Regions from separate parts of the Phyllobacterium sp. SB3 genome, predicted to be linked through region 3. Evidence: predicted binding sites of a transcription regulator. Region 3 holds the regulator's gene; each other region holds the start of a gene.
What was found. The regulator LexA, encoded in region 3, represses DNA repair genes until DNA is damaged. The targets are predictions, from matches to a motif close to TGTTCNNNNTGTGTTCNG.

Region 1: the regulator LexA is predicted to act here: its motif matches at 4,558-4,575, upstream of ABKW30_RS01615 (helicase-related protein).
Region 2: the regulator LexA is predicted to act here: its motif matches at 5,074-5,091, upstream of ABKW30_RS07365 (ATP-dependent helicase).

The regions. Positions count from the first base shown of each region.
Region 1 is NZ_JBDYKI010000001.1:316,249-323,527, forward strand. It holds gene ABKW30_RS01600 (CarD family transcriptional regulator) at 1-33, opposite strand, end outside; gene fdxA (ferredoxin FdxA) at 379-717, opposite strand; gene ABKW30_RS01610 (RNA-binding S4 domain-containing protein) at 976-1,386, opposite strand; gene ABKW30_RS01615 (helicase-related protein) at 1,391-4,417, opposite strand; gene ABKW30_RS01620 (beta-ketoacyl-ACP reductase) at 4,824-5,549, opposite strand; gene ABKW30_RS01625 (acetyl-CoA C-acetyltransferase) at 5,667-6,851, opposite strand; gene phaR (polyhydroxyalkanoate synthesis repressor PhaR) at 7,110-7,279, shown strand, end outside.
Region 2 is NZ_JBDYKI010000002.1:186,659-193,937, reverse strand. It holds gene ABKW30_RS07405 (AraC family transcriptional regulator) at 1-381, opposite strand, end outside; gene ABKW30_RS07400 (SDR family oxidoreductase) at 492-1,250, shown strand; gene ABKW30_RS07395 (dienelactone hydrolase) at 1,307-2,260, shown strand; gene ABKW30_RS07390 (hypothetical protein) at 2,347-2,508, opposite strand; gene ABKW30_RS07385 (DUF982 domain-containing protein) at 2,604-2,852, opposite strand; gene ABKW30_RS07380 (hypothetical protein) at 3,774-3,965, shown strand; gene ABKW30_RS07375 (hypothetical protein) at 3,967-4,332, shown strand; gene ABKW30_RS07370 (hypothetical protein) at 4,511-4,966, opposite strand; gene ABKW30_RS07365 (ATP-dependent helicase) at 5,123-7,192, shown strand.
Region 3 is NZ_JBDYKI010000004.1:538,459-545,737, forward strand. It holds gene ABKW30_RS18060 (sugar ABC transporter permease) at 1-514, opposite strand, end outside; gene ABKW30_RS18065 (ABC transporter substrate-binding protein) at 626-1,888, opposite strand; gene ABKW30_RS18070 (substrate-binding domain-containing protein) at 2,170-3,192, shown strand; gene lexA (transcriptional repressor LexA) at 3,354-4,070, shown strand; partial or broken gene ABKW30_RS18080 (ComEC/Rec2 family competence protein) at 4,798-6,594, opposite strand; gene gltX (glutamate--tRNA ligase) at 6,655-7,279, shown strand, end outside.

The sequences.
Region 1 (7,279 bases), on a different contig from region 3:
TTTTTTCTGCGGAACTACTGTCATGCGCTTCATTACTCCCTGCTGCGCCCGGCAAAACGCACCGGTTAAACCAACCACTGGAAACCGGAACCCGGTTTGTCGGTCGTCAATGGTGTCGCGCAAAAGCAATCCGGACGGATCAGTTGGGCTGAATGACAAACAAGCATACCCTGAACTGCTACGTCCGAAAAAAATCTAGCCAAGTGGTGATTTATACTTTAGCGCCACGAAATTGACGTCCAATGATCAACATATTTCAGCACCATAACATGAAAACCGAGTAGAATCAAATTTTTGCTGCATTTGCTCAAAAAACGAGCGTCTACAGACTTGCTTATTGCAGCAAATCCAGCTTAGCCAGCATTATTCCTTTGAACATTAGTCGCCTTCGCCAGGTTCCGGAGAGAAAAACTTTTCAAACTTACCGGTTACGCCATCCATTTCCTTGGCATCAGAAGGCGCTTCGCCCTTGGTCGAAATATTCGGCCATTTCTCGGAATACTCGGAATTGAGTTGCAACCAGCTATCCAGCCCCGGCTCAGTGTCCGGTCTAATGGCTTCTGCAGGGCATTCCGGCTCGCAGACACCACAATCAATGCATTCATCCGGATGGATGACCAGCATGTTTTCGCCTTCGTAAAAACAATCGACCGGACAGACTTCAACGCAATCCATGTATTTGCAGCGGATGCAATTGTCGGTCACAACATAAGTCATTTACGGCTCCAGAAGACACCACGATCAGCGGTACAATCGTTGAGGTAACGATTTGCTGCCAAGCTGACAAGAGGTAAGAACAAGACTGCGGCACCAGAACGCGGTTGTCGGGTTACCGGCAAGCTCTCGGCGGCATTGTTCGCACCTTCATCGGAGCTGAACAAGAAATTCATTCCTCTGCAATAGAGATATTGCGGTATAGCATATTGGAATTCAGCTTAAACTTCGAAGTTTATTCCATCCACCTGTCGGCCGGCATTATTGACTGGAATCGTCATTGTCACCGTGCATTAAACGATCAACTTGCCGTCGCTCCCGTTTTGTGGGGCGACCACTTCCTGCATCACGCTTTGGCAACGCGTCCAGGCGGCTGAGCTCTTTCGGTAAAGGAGGTGGGGAAATGTCCTTATACAGCTCCCGTGCTTCCTCAGCCGGCCCACGCCGCAGCCCACCGGAGACGATTTCATAAACAAGGATACGACGCTCCAAGGCAATTGTCAGCACATCGCCAGTTTTGATATTCTGAGATGGCTGATCAATTTTTACCTTGTTGAGACGAACATTCCCGCTGGACACCAGCTTGGCCGCAAGGGAGCGGGATTTTACCACCCGTGCAAAAAACAGCCATTTATCGATACGCTGTCCCTTTTTCCCCTCGGCCTCTGCCATCGCTTTATTTCTTCATTTGTTCCTTCAGGGCGAGCAATTTTGCGAAAGGCGAATCCATATCGATCTTGACTGGACGTTCCTCGCGTTCGGGACGCTTGGCCGGAGCCTTGTGCTGCCCTTGTGGTTTTCCGCCATGTTTCGCGCCATCCTGTTTGAAGCGCTCATTACCCGCCGGTTTACCTTTACCGCGAAAATGCTCCTTACGTTCACCACGCTCATTCTGAGGCAGTGACGGACGATCCGGTCGAGCGGTCCTCTGCTCAATTTGGCCGTTACGCGCTTGTCCGCCACGCTGATTGTCACGCTTCTCATGATTGCCGCGATTATTATTGCGATTATCAAAACGAGCTTGACGCCACAGAAGAATTGGTTTCGGTGCGTCCTCAGTCGTAACCGCTACAACCGGACTGACATCCGCAACAGGTTTAACAACAGCTTCGATCGTTGATGCATTGACGAAACCTGGACCGACTGGTTCCGCAGCAGGTACTTTAGAGGCGGTTGGCACATCTTGTTTCAGCGCAGCATTTGCTACTGCTTCAAGCTCTGCCAGCTTGGCAGCAACAACCGCGGGCTCGACCGCTTCCTGACGATATCCAAGATTTTTGAGAATCTCTTCCATGTCATCTGCCGTTGCGCCAAGAATCGACATCATCGCCGGGATCACCAGGAAGCGCGAACCATCATAGGCACCATCAGGACGCACGCCCGTTCCGGGCCTCCAAGCCAGCGCAGGACGGATGAGATCAGCCAAGCGTTCAAGGATATCGATGCGAACAGCCCGACGGCCAAGCAATCTGTAACCTGCCAAACGATAAAATGCGGGATCAAAGCTTGCATCAGTCACAACAGACGTTCTGCCCGCAGACAATACCTGCACAACATCGCCGTATCCCGGACGATCTTTGGCATCTTCTTTAAGAGCCCAGAGGAGCGTCAGCAGACCGGCAGGAGCTGGCTTGAGCAAAGCAGGCAGGAATACGTGGTAGGCACCAAAACGCACCCCCAAGCGGCGCAGAGCCGCACGGGAGTCTTGATCCAGACCACGAACTTCTTCGGCGACATCCCGGCGTTGCAGAACACCAAAGTTTTCGACCAGCTGAAACGCAAGGCCTTTGGTGATACCGACCAGCGCGTCCGCGTTGGCGAGATCAACAAGTGGCTTCAATACCGTATCGATGTGATGGCTAAGGAAGCGTTCAACGCGTGCTGCAACTTTGTCACGAGCCGGGCCGGTAAGCTGCTCGTCCGCAAGCAGTACAGCGCGCGGCTTCAGGGCCTGTTCGCCAGACACGACAGAAGCAATCGTCGCGCCGACCCAGCGCAACGTACCGTCGGACGCCAGCGCGAAATCGCCATTGGCAGATGCTGAGAATCGCTCGGCACGATTTTCAAACTCTGCCGCCAGGGCTTTTTGCGCTGCGGCCTTAATGGCCTTGGCGTCTGTTCCATCATCTTGGGCATCCGCAGTAAAGCGGAACCCGTCTAATCGTCCAACATGGTGCCCTTCGACAACAACGTCCCCGGCAGGGCTAATTTCGGCTTCTAGCATTGTATTCTCTCTCAGGCGCCTCATAAGCACGCTTGTCCTGCGGTCTACGAAGCGTTTCGTCAACCGTTCATGCAGTGCATCGGATAATCTGTCCTCAATTTCACGCGTCTTTTCTTGCCAATGTGCCTGATCTGCCAGCCAACCGGGCCTATGAGACACAAATGTCCACGTCCTGATCTGTGCGATACGCCGAGAAAGGGCGTCAATATCGCCGTCAATGGAATCAGCCCGGCGCACTTCTTCAGCCATGTAATTTTCGTTCACATGACCTTTTTCAACAAGATCGGTATACACGGACGCGATGATGTCCGCATGTTGCGCGGGGGCAATTTTGCGGTAATCCGGTAATGCGCAGGCATCCCACAAAAGGGCCACTCGCTCCGGTGTGTTCGCAAGTGGTGCAATGTCCGGATCGCGCGAGAGAAATTCCAAAGCCTGCTGATCAACCGCAGGTAGTGCTCTCGTCAGCCCCTCAATTGGCGCGGGCGTATCAATAGAGCGCTTCAGCGCATCAAGATTGGAATAGTCAAAACGAGCGGTTCGCCATTGCAGAATTTTGACCGCATCAAAGGCATGCGATTCGATACGCTGAACGAGGGCTTCAGAAAAGCCTGATACATGGCCTGTGGTGCCAAATGTACCATCTCGCAAATGTCGACCGGCACGTCCGGCAATCTGACCGATCTCGGCAGGAGAAAGATCGCGGAACTGATAGCCGTCAAACTTGCGGTCTTGGGCAAAGGCCACATGATCAACGTCCAGGTTGAGCCCCATACCAATCGCATCAGTTGCGACCAGATAATCCACATCGCCCGACTGATAGAGTTCGACCTGCTTGTTTCGGGTACGCGGGCTCAATGTTCCCATAACAACCGCAGCGCCACCGTTTTGTCGGCGGATCAACTCGGCGATTGAGTAAACCTCTTCCGCCGCGAAAGCGACAATGGCCGTCCGCGGCGGCAAGCGCGTTATCTTCTTTGAACCGGCATAAGTGAGATTAGACAATCTTGGCCGCGTAATTACGGAAATACCCGGCAAAAGCTTTTCGAGGATCCCGCGCATTGTTGCGGCACCCAACAGGATTGTTTCCTGACGTCCCCGAAGATGAAGGATGCGATCTGTGAAAATGTGACCGCGCTCAAGGTCATTGGCGAGTTGCACTTCATCAATCGCAACAAAATCCACATCGGTTTGACGCGGCATCGCCTCAACTGTGCAAACTGAATAGCGAGCGCCCGGCGGATTGATCTTCTCTTCGCCGGTGATCAGCGCGACATTGGCAATGCCCACCCGTTCGGCAACCCGATTGTAAACCTCACGCGCCAAAAGTCGCAGCGGCAAACCAATCATTCCAGACCGGTGCGCAAGAAGACGTTCAATAGCAAGATGGGTCTTGCCAGTGTTTGTAGGCCCCAAAACTGCCGTTACATCGCGGCCAGTCAATGTGAGAGGCAGTTCGGTCTTGGGCATTAGGTTCATCAATTAAATTCCAGTACCGCCCAAACGAGCAAACCAAGTTTGGCATTCAACCAAACAGCATTCTCAGCATCTACAGAAGGTATGTGGCCCAATCCAGATAAACAATCATTAATCGATTCACGGAATGTACCGTTAAGAAATAGAACGCGAGCAGAACGAATCAGCTACGAATCAGCTTTAGGACCAGATTCCTGATTTGTTCACGGCCATATGTAGATTTTCTTTGGGGTAAGAATACCACATACTGAATCGCCCGACTCGCTAGAGAGCTAAATTTCGTGAAAAAATTAACTCTTGGCTTTTAGCCATCACTGTCAATTTTAATCTTGAGTCAAGTTTCATTTTAGGATGAGATTCCGTAGGTGCCAGGATTTGCCGCGCATCCGGGGATACGCGGCAAAACTGGTTAACTTAAATATTGTCCGCCATTAGCCGAAAGTGTCGAGCCCGTTATAAAACCGGATTCGTCAGACGCGAGGAAAACCACACAGCGCGCCACTTCTTCTGGCTCCCCAAGGCGTCCAACCGGGATTTGCGGAATGATCCGCTCGTTCAAAACCTTTTCGTCAATTGCCCGCACCATCTCGGTTCCAATGTAGCCGGGGCAAATCGCATTGACCGTAATCCCGGCGCGAGCACCTTCCTGTGCCAGAGCTTTTGTGAAGCCGATATCACCCGCCTTGGCAGCCGAGTAATTTACCTGACCGGCCTGGCCCTTTTGACCATTGATCGACGATATATTGATGATGCGACCGAACTTGCGATCCCTCATCCCCGTCCAGATTGGATGAGTCATGTTGAACAGGCCATTCAGATTGGTGTTGATCACATCGCTCCATTGCCCGGGCGTGAGCTTGTGAAACATCGCATCGCGCGTAATACCTGCATTGTTTACCAGTACGGAAACTGGCCCAAGGTCTGCCTCGACCTTGGCAATACCGGCAGTACATTCATCGTAGCTCGACACATCCCATTTGTAGGTGGCTATGCCTGTCTTATCACTGAATTTCTTCGCGGCTTCGTCATTGCCGGCATAACTAGCGGCAACTTTGTAGCCAGCAGCCTTCAAGGCAATACTAATCGCTGCACCAATGCCGCGCGTACCACCAGTTACGATTGCTGTTTTGGTCATGTTTCCCCTCCCTGAAATAATCTCGCTTAAACACAGTCAATAAGTCACTTGCGCAGAGGGCGATTTGCTCCCTGCAAAATACCGGCCTTGCTAACGCAAAGCCGGCAAGATTTTCAATTAATCCTTCACGCGTTCAATGCAGAGCGCTACGCCCATACCGCCACCAATACACAACGTGGCAAGGCCTTTGGTGCCGTTGCGCCGCTTCAATTCGAAAAGCAACGTGTTGAGGACACGTGCACCGGAAGCGCCGATCGGATGACCTATGGCGATCGCTCCACCGTTGACATTAACGATATCGGGATTGAAGCCGAGATCTTTGTTGACCGCACAAGCTTGAGCCGCAAAGGCTTCATTTGCTTCCACCAAATCAAGATCTTCTGCCTTCCAACCGGCTTTTTCGAGAGCTTTGCGGGAGGCTGGGATAGGGCCGGTTCCCATAATTGCCGGATCAACACCTGCTGTTGCCCAAGAAACGATACGAGCCAGCGGCTTGATACCACGGCGCTTGGCCTCTTCTTCACTCATGAGCACTACGGCGGCTGCACCATCGTTCAGACCCGAGGCGTTGCCAGCAGTCACCGTTCCTTCCTTGTCAAAGGCCGGCCGCAGCTTCGAAAGCGATTCCAGCGTAGCGCCATGACGGATATACTCATCATCAGCAACAACCACATCGCCTTTACGGGTTTTGATGGTGAACGGAACGATCTCGTCTTTGAAGCGTCCGGCCTTTTGCGCCGCCTCGGCCTTGTTTTGCGAAGCGAGGGCAAAGTTATCCTGATCTTCGCGCGTTAACTGCCATTTGCGGGCGATGTTTTCAGCGGTGATGCCCATGTGATAGCCGTGGAAGGCATCCGTCAGGCCATCCTTGATCATGGTGTCGATCATCTTGAAATCGCCCATTTTGACGCCGCCGCGCAAATGCGCGCAATGCGGTGCCATGGACATGGACTCCTGACCACCGGCAACAATGATGTTGGCATCGCCAGTAGCGATTTGCTGCATGCCCAAAGCTACCGCACGCAAACCCGAACCACAGAGCTGGTTCAAACCCCACGCTGTCGCCTCCTGCGGGATACCAGCCTCCATGGCAGCCTGCCGCGCCGGATTTTGCCCCTCGCCCGCACCAAGCACCTGACCCATGATCACTTCGTCTACATCTGCGCCCTCGACACCAGCACGACTGAGCACCTCTTTTATAACCGCGGCGCCCAACTCATGCGCAGGCACATTGGCAAACGCGCCATTGAAGGAGCCTACGGGGGTACGTGCTGCGCTGGCGATAACGATTGATTGGGTCATAAACGTTTCCTCATTTTGTAATGCTCAATTCAAAATACTTCTAACAAACAGAATTCCCTCCCTTCAGACATTTGACAAGGGCCCAATTGGTCTTGAGAAGGAATTATCCTTGCCGCAGTGCAGCATAACTTTGCTGGTAACCGGTTGTATGCGGTGCACAAATCACTTTGAAATGATGCGCTTTGCCCCTATCCTTTGTGATCTACCGTCAAGCTGGCGCGTAAGTTCGGCAATGGGATATGCTTGGGGAGTTAAGTAATGGCAGCGAAGACCGGCGAAATCATCATCAAGAAGTACGCCAACCGACGTCTCTACAACACGGGTACAAGCACCTATGTAACATTAGAAGACCTGGCGGGCATGGTTAAGCGAAATGAAGATTTCACCGTACAGGATGCCAAGACAAGCGAAGATATAACTCACTCAGT
Region 2 (7,279 bases), on a different contig from region 3:
GACCAACAGATCCCTGTCGGAGGAGGCAAAGACGCAGTGGCCCACCAGACAACGCATCTCGGTCGGTGCGTCCGGTTCGCCCAAGCGGAATATCCCCGGCCCCGTTTCCAGCGGTAGGCGCGGCGCACCGCGAGGCGGCAGATCGATGCTCGACATGGTGAAATCGAACACTTCGGGCACCAGCACGAAGTCACCCGCTTCAAGGACAAGGGGCGAGCGGTCGCCAATGGTCAGCAGGCACCTCCCCTCGACCATGGCGCAGTAGAACGGGCTTTTCATGTTCCTGCGCTCAACCATCCAGCGGCCGCCCCCACTGACGAGCTTTGAGATCGAGGGTTCAGGCTTCAGCAGCGCAACAACGCTGGCAAGGGGATCAGAGATCGGGTCGGACACGAATTCGGACTTTCAATGAAATAATAAGGACAATCAAATATAGAAAGTCTGCCAAGTTTTGTCCATGTCCTGAACTGATAACGACAGGAGATCCACCTATGCCCAGAATTCTCATCACCGGCGCTTCATCAGGCTTCGGCCTCGCCACGGTAGAACTTTTTCTCGCTCGGGGGTGGGAGGTCATCGCGACCATGAGAACACCGGACGACCACCAAACGCCTCGGCACGAGCGCCTGCAGATCCTTCCGCTGGACGTCACGGATACAGCAAGCGTCGCGCGGGCCGTTGCAAATGCCGGACCTCTCGATGCATTAGTCAACAACGCCGGGGTCGGCATGCTGAACGTGCTGGAGGGCGTGGACATCGCGAAGGCTCGCGAACTGTTTGAAACCAATGTCCTTGGTGCGATGACCGTCACCCAGGCGGTGCTGCCGGGCATGCGTGCGCGAAAAGCCGGCGTTATCGTCAACATCAGCTCCAGCGTCACGCTGCGCCCGTTTCCAGCGCTGTCCGTCTATAGCGCCAGCAAGGCTGCAATAAATGCGTTCACCGAAAGCTTGGCCCTTGAGACTGCGCAATTCGGTATCCGCACGCGGCTTATCCTGCCAGGTTCGGCTCCGACGACCTCTTTCGGGAAGAATGCCGTGGCGCGCATGGGGATGGATATCCCGGCGCCCTATGAGGCTTTCGTTCGAGACTACCTGGCTAGGATGCGCAGCTCGACCGAAAAGACGGACCCAAGGGATGTGGCGCAGGCCGTATGGCTGGCAGTGACGGAACCCGATGCGCCGATGCGCCTGCCTGCAGGCTCCGATGCGGAAACAATCTTCAGGAAAACGGCCGCTAACGTGAACTGAGCGTTTCTGCCCCCGCGATCTCGCCAGATGCATGGGCGCCACAAGGATAACGACACATGAACAATCTCATCGATCTCTCCCGGACCATCCCGGTGCCAGAGCCCCGGTTGACCGTGGCCTATACGCCGATCACCCTGCCCTTGGCGGGGCGGACGCCGCTGCAGCTGCGCCTGACCGCACCCGCCGAAGACGAGGCCCTGCCAATCGTGCTGCTGTCGCACGGGGCCGGACCGTCGAACTATATCCCGTCGAAAGACGGCTATGCGTCGATCGCGCAATTCTGGGCCGAGCGCGGATTTGCGGTGATCCAGCCGACACACGGGAACTCCCCCGTCGCGGGTCTGCCGCGTGACGCCCCCGGTGCTCCCTTTTTCTGGCGCGAGCGCGTGTCGGAAATGACGACGATTCTCGACCGGCTGGACGAGGTGGAACAGCAGGCGCCCGCGGTGACCGGTCGCCTCGACCATCGGCGCATCGCGGCGGCCGGCCACTCCTTCGGCGGCTTCACCGTCGGGTTGCTTCTGGGTGCGCAATTGCAGGGAGAGAGTTTCGCCGATCCGCGCATCTCTGCCGGCGTCCTCCTGGCGACGCCGGGCCGGGGCGGTCGCGATCTTACCCCGGAAAGCGCGGCGCGTCTCCCGTTCTTCGATGTGGATTTCTCGCACATGGCGACCCGCAGCCTCGTTGTCTGCGGCGCGGACGACAATCCACACTTCACGCGGCGCGGCCCGGAATGGCATGCCGATGCCTTCCATGACAGCACCGGAGCCGAGGCACTCATAACGCTGCATGGCGTCGGACATGGCTTGGGTGGCATTGCCGGATTGGATGCGAAGGAAACCGAAGTCGAAGCGCCGGACAGCCTGGAAGCGACAAAGCGTCTGAGCCTTGCATGGCTTCACACTGCTCTTGGCACCGATGCCGACGCCTGGGCAAGCGCGGTCGAATCACTTGACGGTCCCGCAGGCAAACTGGCCAGTGTGATGCTGGCAAACGTGACGGGTTCATAATGATATTTGTTCCCGCAGCGCAGGTTAGGGAGAGTGTCTTGGCAGGGAGTCCTGGCCAAGAACGGCAATGCGGGTAATTTCTTGCTTCAGACATGAGACGCTTGCGAAAGTGAATCGGCCACGAGCCGGACGCGGTGGTTAATGGTCGACATCACGAGCTGATCGGGAAAACCGTCGGGCAGCGCCGCGACAGCGGCCTCTACCTGCTGTTCAGCGTTTGCGGCGATGTTTTCAAAGATCGCTTTCATCGCGGGGTGCCGAGACCGGAAAGGTCTGCCGACTGCATGGAGTGACGGGGTGCGATGTCATGGATTGCAGAGTGGTGGTTTCTGCCAACGGCTCCTCAATCCCTCGGCTGGTCAAGAATGTCCGCTTCCAGTGCAGCTTCATAGAATGCGAGCCTGGCTTCGTCAGGCGTGATGTCGCCCGCCAGCGCCTGTCTGCAAGCCTGTTCTGCAGAAGCTCGCTTTTCACCGGTTTTTCGCGGCCACAGGCTATACAGAAAGCCGATAGCTGAAGTGCATGAATCAATCTCGTGGACTTCCTCTGATCTCAGCCCCCGAAGGCGAATTGGTGTAAACTTATCGGTCATCAGCATTTCCCGCCTGTCTGTCATGTGATGCGACAACCAAAGGCCTGCCGAATGGTTCCAAAATGGTCGAGAAAAAGGGGCCGCAACAGCTTTAAACACAAAGCGCCGCCCCATCCCGAAGGACAGAGTGGCGCTTCATTTCAGGCGTTGGCGTTCAATCCTGAATTTTCTGGTAGCTCACTCCACAAGCAGATGAACGCCCTACATTCGCGACAGTGGACAGGAGCACTGTCTCCATCTTCCTGAGGAATGGCGGTGAAGACAGTGTCACACTCCTCGCATTGTATCGCCGATGCCAGAATATGTATGTTCCGATCTTTCATCGTGACAAATGAACAGATCAACCGTGACTTCTACGTGACATCCATTTGAAGCTATGAGAGCCGTGTAGTTGTTATGGCGATTCTGGCGCCAGAGACTCGCTGCCCGCCAGTTTCTCTCGATCCACACCAGCCTGTCAAGCACCTGCATATTCAGACGCGCCGGCCGTGGATCCGGATTGTGTTTGTTTAATCTCGTCTATTTGGCGTTGACGGTTCCGGTGGGCCGCAACGCGCTTCTTGAACAGCGGCCAGCGGGAGCATCATAAGTCTGCCAAACCCGCTCATGCGTTTCGTTATAAAATAATGGGAACCAGCAATAAAAGCACTTGCAGCCGGAGATGGTGCCGAAGCTGCGTTCCGGAAGGTCTTCACTTAACTTTTCTCTCTTCAGGCCATTCCTGTTTCAGAAGGCCGGCCAGGAAGGGTTCGAGGCAAAGGGACTCCTACTCAAAAACTTTTTAGGGATATTGACTCTTTCGAATAACCGGAACATTTTAGGAACATCGCAGCAGATTGCGGCGGCTTCAAAACAATTCAGGACTGAAAACTCTGTCTGGCATGGGGAGCGGACAGGCTTGTCTCAGTGAAAGGGCTGGCCATGAATGAATCCGAATTGAAGCACGACGATGAAGTCGAGCGGCTTATTGCCGAACATGGCGGTGATGTGCAGGCGGCGTTTACCGCCCTGCTCTCCGAACGAAGCCTCTTGATCAAAGAGCTTGAATATGCCTCGCTCGCCATGGGTTTTGGCTATGCCCGAGGCTGGAAACCGAGGCTTTCAAGGCACTGACATGACCAGAACCAGAGGCGAGCCACCACCCAGCCTGATTGATAAGGGTTTCCCTTTTCAGGTAGCCCTGCATTGTGAAGATGTTCGGCTGAACTTCGATCAAGTCATGCTCCTGTCGCACCAGCTTGGCAGCTACCGCTTGAACCAGAGCATTTACGTTCATCCTGATCGATACATCATTTACATGTTTGCTGAAGAACGAGACGCTGCGTGCTTCCTAAAGGCTTTCGAGGGGGAATGGATTACGCCGGAACAGCGACGGAAGCGCACTTGGGTGCCGCGTTATAGCTGGATGACGGTCGGTTGCTATGGCAACCAGGTGGCGTCTGCGCCCGATAAGGGAGAACACGCGGTTCTGCTATGTTGAGGTGTAGGATAACCTTTACGCCCATTGTTACAAATGCTTACAGGTACGCCGGTTGCACCGCGAGGAGCCTGAGCGATATTTCGGCTCGCATGTTCGAATAACTCGCTGACGAAAAAGCCGTCAGATATGGAGTTGCAAGAACAAAGAAAACAACATGATCGACACCAGGACTGCGCGATTAATCTATCGACTGCACGGGCCGGATATTATCAATGCTGATATCACCGACGATCACACCTCGCGTCAGATCAGTTCGATCGCTTTCAATCTCAATGACTGTGTAGAGCTTGTCGTCTCTGAAGGCGCTCGCATTGAATGTTGTAACGTCATCTGCAGGCGCTGCGTCTACTTCCATGAAATCAAGTTCGCGGCCGGCAGCTACAATGCGAGCGTCACCAGTGGTCCTGGCTGCAACAACGACCTCACCCTGGAAGGGTGAGTTTTCCCATCGGGGATCATCAGGCAAGGCTATAGGCACGAGCCGGTATATATGAAGTGTTTCGCCTCTGCCTGCCAGACTGGATGATCGGCTGGCTGCATCGGCAATCTGTGCCTCGCTTTCTACCGATCGCCCAAAGGTTGTGGAACTGCTTCGGTCAACGGGATTGCCGTTAGATTTGTCGCCGTTTGACATGAGATATCTCCCTGAACCTCCAGATGTAACGAACACGAGCCTTAACCGTTCCAAGCCAGGTCTGCGATACAAATGCCCTGTCTTGAATATCGGTAACACCGATGATACGTTCTATCTTTGTTCCCGCTAGAATCAGGGATAGGAACCGGAATTTCGATGAGTGTTGCGCATCTTGAGAAGTTGAACGTTGCACAACGCAAAGCCGTGGAATTCGGTATCGGATTACCCGATGGTCAGACAGCAGGCCCACTTCTTGTCATTGCCGGTGCCGGATCCGGAAAGACCAATACCCTGGCGCACCGCGTTGCCCACCTTATACTGAACGGTGCCGATCCGCGCCGGATTCTCATGATGACGTTCTCCAGACGTGCGTCCGCCGAAATGTCAAAACGGGTAGGACGCATATGCACTCGGGTTCTGGGACAAAAGTCATCGATCATGACTGACGCCCTGGACTGGGCCGGAACGTTTCATGGAATTGGTGCCCGACTTTTGCGTGACTATGCCGAACAGATTGGCCTTGATCCGAATTTCACGATCCACGACCGTGAAGACTCCGCCGACTTGATGAATCTCGTAAGGCACGAACTTGGTTTTTCCAAAACGAAAACCCGTTTTCCAACCAAGGGAACATGTCTTGCGATTTATTCTCGCGTGGTGAATTCTGAACGCCCTCTCGCTGAAATTCTCAAGAACGTTTTTGCATGGTGCGCCATGTGGGAGGCACAGCTTCGGCAGCTTTTTTCCGGTTATGTCGAGGCCAAGCAGGCACAGAACATTCTCGACTATGATGATTTGCTGCTCTATTGGGCGCAGACTGTCTGCGATCCACTTTTAGCCGAAGACATCGGTGGTCGCTTCGATCATGTGCTCGTTGATGAATATCAGGATACCAATCGGCTGCAATCAACCATTCTGTTGGCCTTGAAGCCCGGGGGGCGTGGCCTGACAGTGGTGGGCGATGATGCGCAGTCCATCTATTCTTTCCGTGCCGCTACTATCCGAAACATCCTGGATTTCCCAAACTCATTCACTCCGCCGGCTGATGTCATTACACTTGATCGCAATTACCGATCAACGCAGCCAATTCTGAGTGCAGCGAACGGCGTGATTGATCTCGCCTCCGAACGCTTTACCAAGAACCTTTGGACTGAACGTCAATCGGACGAGAGGCCGAGACTTGTCACGGTGCGCGATGAAATCGAGCAAGCCAATTATATCGTTGATCAGGTATTGGAGAACCGTGAAACCGGAACGACCCTGAAACAGCAAGCGGTGCTGTTCCGGACATCCCATCATAGCGGACCTTTGGAAGTTGAACTGACCCGGCGCAATATTCCTTTCGTCAAATTTGGTGGATTGAAGTTTCTCGACAGCGCCCACGTCAAAGACGTTCTGGCCATGCTTCGCTTTGCGCAAAATCCGCGTGACCGTGTCGCGGGTTTCCGCCTCATGCAGATACTCCCCGGTGTTGGTCCCGCGTCAGCACAGCGTGCACTTGATGACATGGCAATCGGCGTGGAGCCGCTGAAAGCGCTCAACGTGCATCCTGCACCTCCCCGTTCTGGTGAGAATTGGGCAGACTTCGTTTCCACCGTCCAGCAACTCAGCGAAAGAAAGATGGGCTGGCCAGCCGAAATCGAGTTGGTCCGGCGGTGGTATGAGCCGCATCTGGAGCGTATTCACGAAGATGCGCAAATGCGCCAGGCCGATATTCTTCAGCTTGAGCAAATTGCAGGCGGCTATCCGTCTCGCGAACGGTTTCTGACAGAGTTGACCCTCGACCCGCCAGACGCAACAAGCGACCAGTCCGGTGTGCCATTGCTTGATGAAGATTATCTAATTCTGTCGACAATCCATTCGGCCAAAGGACAGGAATGGAAATCGGTCTACCTGCTTAATGTCATTGACGGCTGCATGCCGTCTGACCTTGGTACTGGCTCGTCGGCAGAGATCGAGGAAGAAAGGCGCTTGCTTTACGTCGCCATGACACGGGCAAAGGATAGTCTGCACCTTGTCACCCCGCAGCGGTTCTTTACGCACGGACAGAACGCTGGAGGCGACCGGCACGTTTATGCATCGCGCACCCGTTTCATTCCCGCCACCCTGCTGCAATATTTCGAGTGTTGCTCGTGGCCAATTGCACGTGCACAGAATGCAAGGCAAACCGAGGTCCGTGGCGTCCGTGTAGATGCAGGTTCACGTATGCGTGCCATGTGGAGTTAGTTTTCGTCCTGGAAAGTTGAAGGATAGCATCGCTTCATGTGTAACTTTACAAAATATCGACCGGCTTTGATGCCTTCCGCAACCCCT
Region 3 (7,279 bases):
TCCACGCAATTGGGTTGTCGATAAAGCCAAGCCGCATGAACAAATCGTTCAAAATGCCGAACTGATCGTTGAGCATCCAGCCCCACATGCGGGCCGAAACAATAGTGGGAATCGCCCAAGGGATAAGAATGGCGGCACGAACAATGCCCCTGCCCTTGAATTCCGCATTCAGGACAAGCGCAATGATCATTCCGAAAAATGCTTCCAGTGCTACGGAAAGCACGGCAAAGCGCACTGTATTCCAGACGGCATTCCACCACGCGGGATCAACCAGAAGCCCGGAATAGATCGTCCTGCCGCTTTTGAGCTGGACCCATGAAATGTAATTTTTGAGGCCAACCCATTTGGCGGCACTCATATTTGTCAGTGAAGCATCGGTGAAAGAGAAATAAATTGTGCGGATCAATGGCCATCCGGCAACAATTGCCAGAGCGATGATCATCGGGATGAGAAATAGTTGGGCCGAGCGCGAGCGCTGACGCAGTAGCTCTGATCGCAAAACTGTTGAGGTCATGTTTGAATTCCTGCCCAGGAGAAACAACGGGATGTGAACTCAGGCAATCGGTGCAAGTAATTGTCAGGAGGCTTCCAAATACTTGCACCGTGCCCTTAAGCTGGCAGAGACCTACCAGCTACCTCCCTGAAGCTCTGCGATTTTGGCCTCAAGTATCTCGACATTTTCAGCTGCCGTACCATTGCCGGACAATGTGTCGTGAACGGCACTCCAGAACATGGAAGACACCTCGTTATACTTGACTTTTGTTGGGGCAGATGGCCTTGGAACAGCCGTTTCGAAAACGGGTTTCCATAACGGGATCAATGGCTGTGCTGAAGCAATGTCCTTATCGTCATAGAGAGATTTTATGGTCGGCAGATGGGAAATATTGATCGCCATTTCCTTTTGCTGCTCAACGGCAGTCAGAAACAGCGCAAGCTTCACAGCCTCTTCCGGCGACTTCGAATACTTTGAAACAGCCAGATTCCAGCCACCCAGCGTTGCAGCAGATTTCTCGCCCTCTTTGCCCACCGGAAGCGGCGCAACGTCGAATTTACCTTTGATGGCGCTGTCTGCACCCTGGCTTAGAGAATAAGCATAGGGCCAGTTTCTCATGAACACGGAATTGCCCGTTTGCCAGACACCACGCGACTCTTCTTCCTGATAAGCCAACGCACCTTTCGGCGAAATTGTATCGATCCAGCCTTTCGCGCGATCGATAGCCGCAATTGCATCAGGATTATTGATCGAAATTGTACCGTCTGCCTCGACGATCTGGCCACCACCGGATGATTTGACCCACTCCAGAGCGTTACAGGTCAGGCCCTCATAAGCGTTTCCCTGAAATACAAATCCATATATTCCCTTGTTACCGGCTTGACGCTCGGCATCCTGTATTTCCTTGGCGGTCGCAGCCATTTCATCCCAGGTTTTCGGGACCGGTTTCTTGTATTTCTCAAGAAGATCCTTGCGATAGTAAAGCGCGGGTGCGTCCGTATATAACGGTAAAGCTACGAGCTTTCCGTCAACGGTTTGACTTTCAATAATTGAAGGGAAATGCTGATCGACGACGTCTTTCGCCGCTTCAGTCAAGTCGAGGAACTGTTCCGATAGCTGCGGCGCCCAAACCACGTCGGTCTTGTAGACATCAATGTCGGTGTTTCCGGCGGCCAGCCAAAGGCGGTACTGGCCGAAATTGTCCGAGCTGCTGGATGGCATGGCAACAATCGAAACTTTATTTCCAGTCTCTTTCTCAAACCGGTCAAGCTGCTTGCGTAGCTCAGCAGTCTCATTACCGGTCGAGCTGTAAACTATAGAAAGATTTGCCGCGTAGGCACCGGAAGACAGAAGCGCTGCAAGCAGGGCACCTGCAAGAATTGAACTCTTTTTCATAAACCCTCCCAAAAATGTTTGATGGATCGCCAGTGCCGGACGGCAGGTAACCCCAATCGATAAACCCCTCCTCAAGCGCATCAGTGATGAAATTAACCAATCCAAAGCGCTTTGGATGGAAGGTGTCAAAACGCAAATCGATTGTCAATAAATAGTTTATGAACGCCTGTAATCGTACAAATAAAATTGTTCTGATCATTTAAAGCGCTTTGAAGTATGGTTATAGTAAGCTGAGTTAGATGATGGACCGCACAGATCGGAACGTAGTTTGGACATCCGGCATGAAGCTTAAAGAACTTGCTGATAAACTCAGCCTTTCGCAGACGACAGTTAGCCGGGCATTGAACGGCTATCCTGAAGTCAATGAAGCGACGCGCGAGCGGGTCAACAAGGCGGCGTTAAAGTTCGGCTATAGTGCAAATGCAAATGCCCGGCGGCTCGCCATGGGCCGCGTTGGCGCCATCGGCATTATCGTTCCCGCTGAATCAAGCCAGCGTTTCGGACCGCACACAGCCGAGTTTCTTGCCGGCTTGGCAGAACGCCTTGCGCATGACGAAATAGACTTCCTCATCAGTCCTCTCGTCGACAATGATGAAATCTCGGTCTACAAGCGCCTGATTTCCAGCAAGCGCGTCGATGCCATCATTGTCTCTCACCCGTCTCTCGTGGATGAGCGCGTTTCGATGCTGATCGACGCAAAGTTTCCTTTTGTTCTGCATGGACGCACCAATGTCGGCAAACCGCACGCGTGGCTCGACATCGATAATCAGGGCGCGTTTTATCAGGCGGCGAGCCATTTGCTTGATCTCGGGCACCGCCATATCGCCATGATCGATGGCTTGAGGGGGTTCACATTCTCCGAACATCGCGAGCTTGGTTATCGGCAAGCACTTGGCGAACGCGGTATTGAAATAGATTCGCGGTTCATCGTGCATGACCGTTTCTCCGATGAAATCGGCTTCCGCGAAACGCAGCGCCTGCTTGCATGCACACCACAGCCGACGGCTATTATTGCGGGATCAATGATGACTGCTCTGGGCGTCGCTCGTGCCGTACGCAATAATGGCTATCAACTCGGCAAACAGGTGTCGCTCATCACGCATGATGACGTTTTCCCCTATCTCAACGCCAGCAACATGGTGCCATCGATGACCACGACGCGGTCGTCGATGCGGGCTGCGGCCACCCGGATTGCTGAAATGCTCGTGCGCGTGCTTGATGGAGAGCCAGTTGATGACATTCACGAACTTTGGCCGGTGGACCTTATTGTCCGCCAGTCAAGCGGGCCTCCTGTAAGCAGCTAATCGGCGCTTCTCGCCTTTTTCACAACGTTTCGTCTAATTTTTACCGTCGTGTGCTATAAGTGGCTGGTTTATACCAGATATTAATCCTTGTGGAACACAACTGGAACATATAGTGTTTGTTCTGGTTTTGTTTTTCCGATTCCACGCTGAAGGATCGCCCCATGCTCACGCGCAAACAACATGAACTTCTGCTTTTCATTCATGAACGGTTGAAGGAAACGGGTATCCCTCCCTCATTTGATGAGATGAAGGATGCCTTGGATCTCGCATCCAAATCGGGCATCCACCGCCTTATCACAGCGCTGGAGGAACGAGGCTTTATTCGGCGCCTTGCAAATAGGGCCCGGGCCCTGGAAGTGCTCCGCCTTCCGGATTCGATAGCGCCGGGACTGAATGCCCAGCGTAAGTTCTCCCCAAGTGTCATAGAAGGCAGCCTCGGCCGCAATATTGCGCCGCCTCGCCCTCAAGCAAGCTCAGCAGACATCGTTGCTGCAAACATGATCAGTATTCCGGTTATGGGCCGGATTGCTGCCGGTGTGCCTATCGCTGCAATCCAGAACCAGACTCATATGCTGAACCTTCCGCCAGATATGATTGGCAGCGGCGAGCACTATGCACTTGAGGTCAAGGGTGACTCCATGATCGAGGCCGGAATTTTTGATGGCGACACCGTTGTCATAAAACGCGGCGATACAGCCAGCCCCGGTGAAATCGTCGTTGCTCTTGTTGACGATGAGGAAGCAACCTTGAAGCGGTTCCGGCGCAAGGGTGCATCAATTGCACTTGAAGCAGCGAATCCAGCCTATGAAACACGAATTTTTGGACCAGACCGGGTTCAGGTGCAGGGCAAATTGGTCGGCCTGATACGTCGCTATTGAGTTGCGGCATCAGGAGCAGGAATGGGCTCGCTGAAAGAATACGCTCCTGCAGGGCGTTGTTACGAAAGCTGCCAGAGTTCTCCTTTGAGCGCTTGTCAGGAAGATTTCGCGCAGCACGTGAATAATTGCGATAGGTATTCCAGGGTCGATTAGATTGCCCAACAGCATATGTCATCTGGGCAGTTTGCAGGCGGTGTGAAAGTGCATCCGCCGGGTTTTTCGATTCTGAATTATTTTTGGATTGCGAATTGTCGAAGCTTATTTCCATCGCCCCTTTAATTGCCAGATCGCGTTTTGAAATCGTCAATACGCCAGCATCCCGGCACGTAGGGGCTTCGGCTGCATAGGCAAGAATAACAATATCACCTGACATGCATGCATCGGTCATTTTTTCAGGATCGTCCGTATATGCAAGAACCAGTCCTCCCGGCTCCCGTGCGGTGCAAACCCGCTCAAAGCATTCGAATTGCGTGTCGTTGACAGCAAGCCCAGCTCCTACAGGCTTAATGAGTTCATCTGCACCATATCCTTGCTGCCAGTTTTTCAGATGAAATGCGCTTCCCACTGCCCTGTTGATGGCGAGGTTTCCTTCGCTGGTCCTTAGAGCAACGAGTTTGCCGTCTTCTGAAATCATTATGCTCGGCTCGTTCGAATTCCCCATGACAATAAACGCCAATACAAGAAGCGGTAAAGCACACAACCGCAGCCACGTTGAAAGAAACACCAGCAGCAGAAGCGCTGTGGCCAAAAGAATAAGCGTCAACGGGGGCATCAAGCCAAGGTTTCCGCTGGGCGAGTGGGATGCCACAGCTTTTGCGATGATGATGACCAATTCAATACCCTGCCCCATGACAGCGAACGGCAGCCAATCGAGATCGAAAGGCATGGCGAGCAGGCCAAGTACGGCAAACGGCATCACCAGTATTGAGACAACCGGCAATGCCAGTGCGTTTCCAATCAGTCCGAAGGGAGCTGTATTGTTGAAATGATAAGCTGCAAAAATTGCGCTGGCTGTTCCTGCGACGAGCGAAGTCATGGCGATACCACCAACATAGTTCAACGCTCGCGACGGAATTGACCACATCCCGTATCCCGTCCCCTTCCCCCGACGACTTCGCTTTAATTGATACCGAGACCACCAGCCGTAAAAGGCGATAAGCGCTGCCGTCGCTGAGTATGACATCTGAAATCCGGGACCTAAAATTTCATGCGGTGAAATGGCCAAAGTGATACATGCCGCAATAGCAAGATTGCGCATGGAGATCGCCGACCGGTCAACTGTTACCGCCAGCAGCATAACGGCAAGCATCACAAAACTTCGTTGTGCCGCAACATCGGCGCCCGAAAGCAGGAGATAGAATGCGGAGCCCAGCAAAGCGATGACGGCAGCGAATTTCTTAACCGGATAACGGACCGATGCATTTGGAAACAGGGCGAATACTGCTCGCAGCCCGCCTATGATAATTGCTGCGACCAAAGCCATGTGAAAACCGGAGATCGACAATATGTGAGACAAACCACTTAAACGCATGGCGTTGTTCGTATCATCGCTTATTCCGTCACGCTGCCCGGTCACGAGCGACGTTGCAATATCGCCCGGTTCCCCCTTGATATTATGCAGAATGCGCTGGGTCAGTTGCTGGCGAATATTGCTCACAGTCAACAGTGCGGCTGCCAGCAGTCCCTGTTTTGGCGGAACATGGATTTTTTCCGGAGAACCAAGCAAAAAGCCATTGGCTCCTATCCCGCGATAATAGTTGTAAAAGGCAAAATCATAATTGCCCGGGCGCACAGGGCCTGATTGCGGACGCAGATGGACGAGCCCGTGCAATCCATCTCCCACACGGATGTCTCGCGGCATTTTGCGTGCCGAAACGGTGACCCGATCGGGGCCAAAGCGCAGAGACGGACGCTCGGTAGCAAGCACATCCATGGTAACTCGCCAGCCACCCCTTGCATCCCTTGTTATTGCTGAAACGCGCCCTGTCATACGGGTTGTCACTTCAGAGCCCAGCATTGGCGTCGCGGCCCGAAATGTTTCCAACTTGGCGCACAGCATGCCGATAACGAATGCAACTGCGAACAATAGGATCAGCTTTAGGGCTGGTCTTGCGTCTGCCAACATATAGCCCGCTACAAGCGCAGTCACTTCAAACAGGATTGCGCTAAGCTGCGGCTCCGTTCCTGCGTTGAAATAAACAATCGAACCTATCCCTGCGAACACTGGCAAGAACAGGAATGTTGTACCGCGCGTTGCCTCATTACTGATGGCATTTGGTACGGCCCGAACAATATTCGCGGCGCAAGCCTCGGCAATTTGCCTGGCAACAACAAGATAGCTGCGGACACCCGCCCATTTGCGTTCAACAACCCCGCTATTATAGACATCAACAGCAAACAGCTCTTGGGCGCCCTCTGACTGAGACCAGAAGCGTGTTTCACTCGTTTTCGCGTCTGTTGACGGCTCGATCATTGATCCCCATTTCTGCCAATGCCCTTGCACGACAGCACCGCTATGGTACATCAACGCCAAATCAATTCGATTGGACGTTCGACTAATAGACCGAACTGCCCTGGAGACCCTATGTCATCTTCTGTCGTTACCCGTTTCGCTCCCTCACCCACCGGCTTTCTGCATATTGGCGGTGCCCGTACAGCCCTGTTCAACTGGCTTTACGCAAAGCATACTGGCGGGAAGATGTTGCTGCGCATTGAGGATACCGATCGCGAGCGCTCTTCAGAAGCGGCCGTAACCGCCATACTCGACGGGTTGAAATGGATTGGCCTCGATTGGGACGGCGATGTTGTCTCGCAATTTGAACGTGCACCTCGTCATCGCGAAGTGGCGGAAGAACTGGTTACCAAAGGCAAGGCCTATTATTGCTATGCATCACAGGCCGAATTGGAAGAAATGCGTGAAAAGGCCCGTGCCGAAGGTCGCCCGCCTCGTTACGATGGCCGCTGGCGCGACCGCGATCCAAAGGAAGCTCCTGCTGGCGTAAAGCCCGTCATTCGCATCAAAGCTCCGCAGGAGGGCGAAACCCTTGTGCGTGATCAGGTACAGGGCGATGTGCGTTTTCCAAACAAGGATCTCGATGATTTCATCATCCTGCGTTCCGACGGCAATCCAACCTACATGCACGCTGTCGTCGTTGACGATCACGATATGGGCGTAACGCACATTATTCGCGGCGACGATCACCTGACCA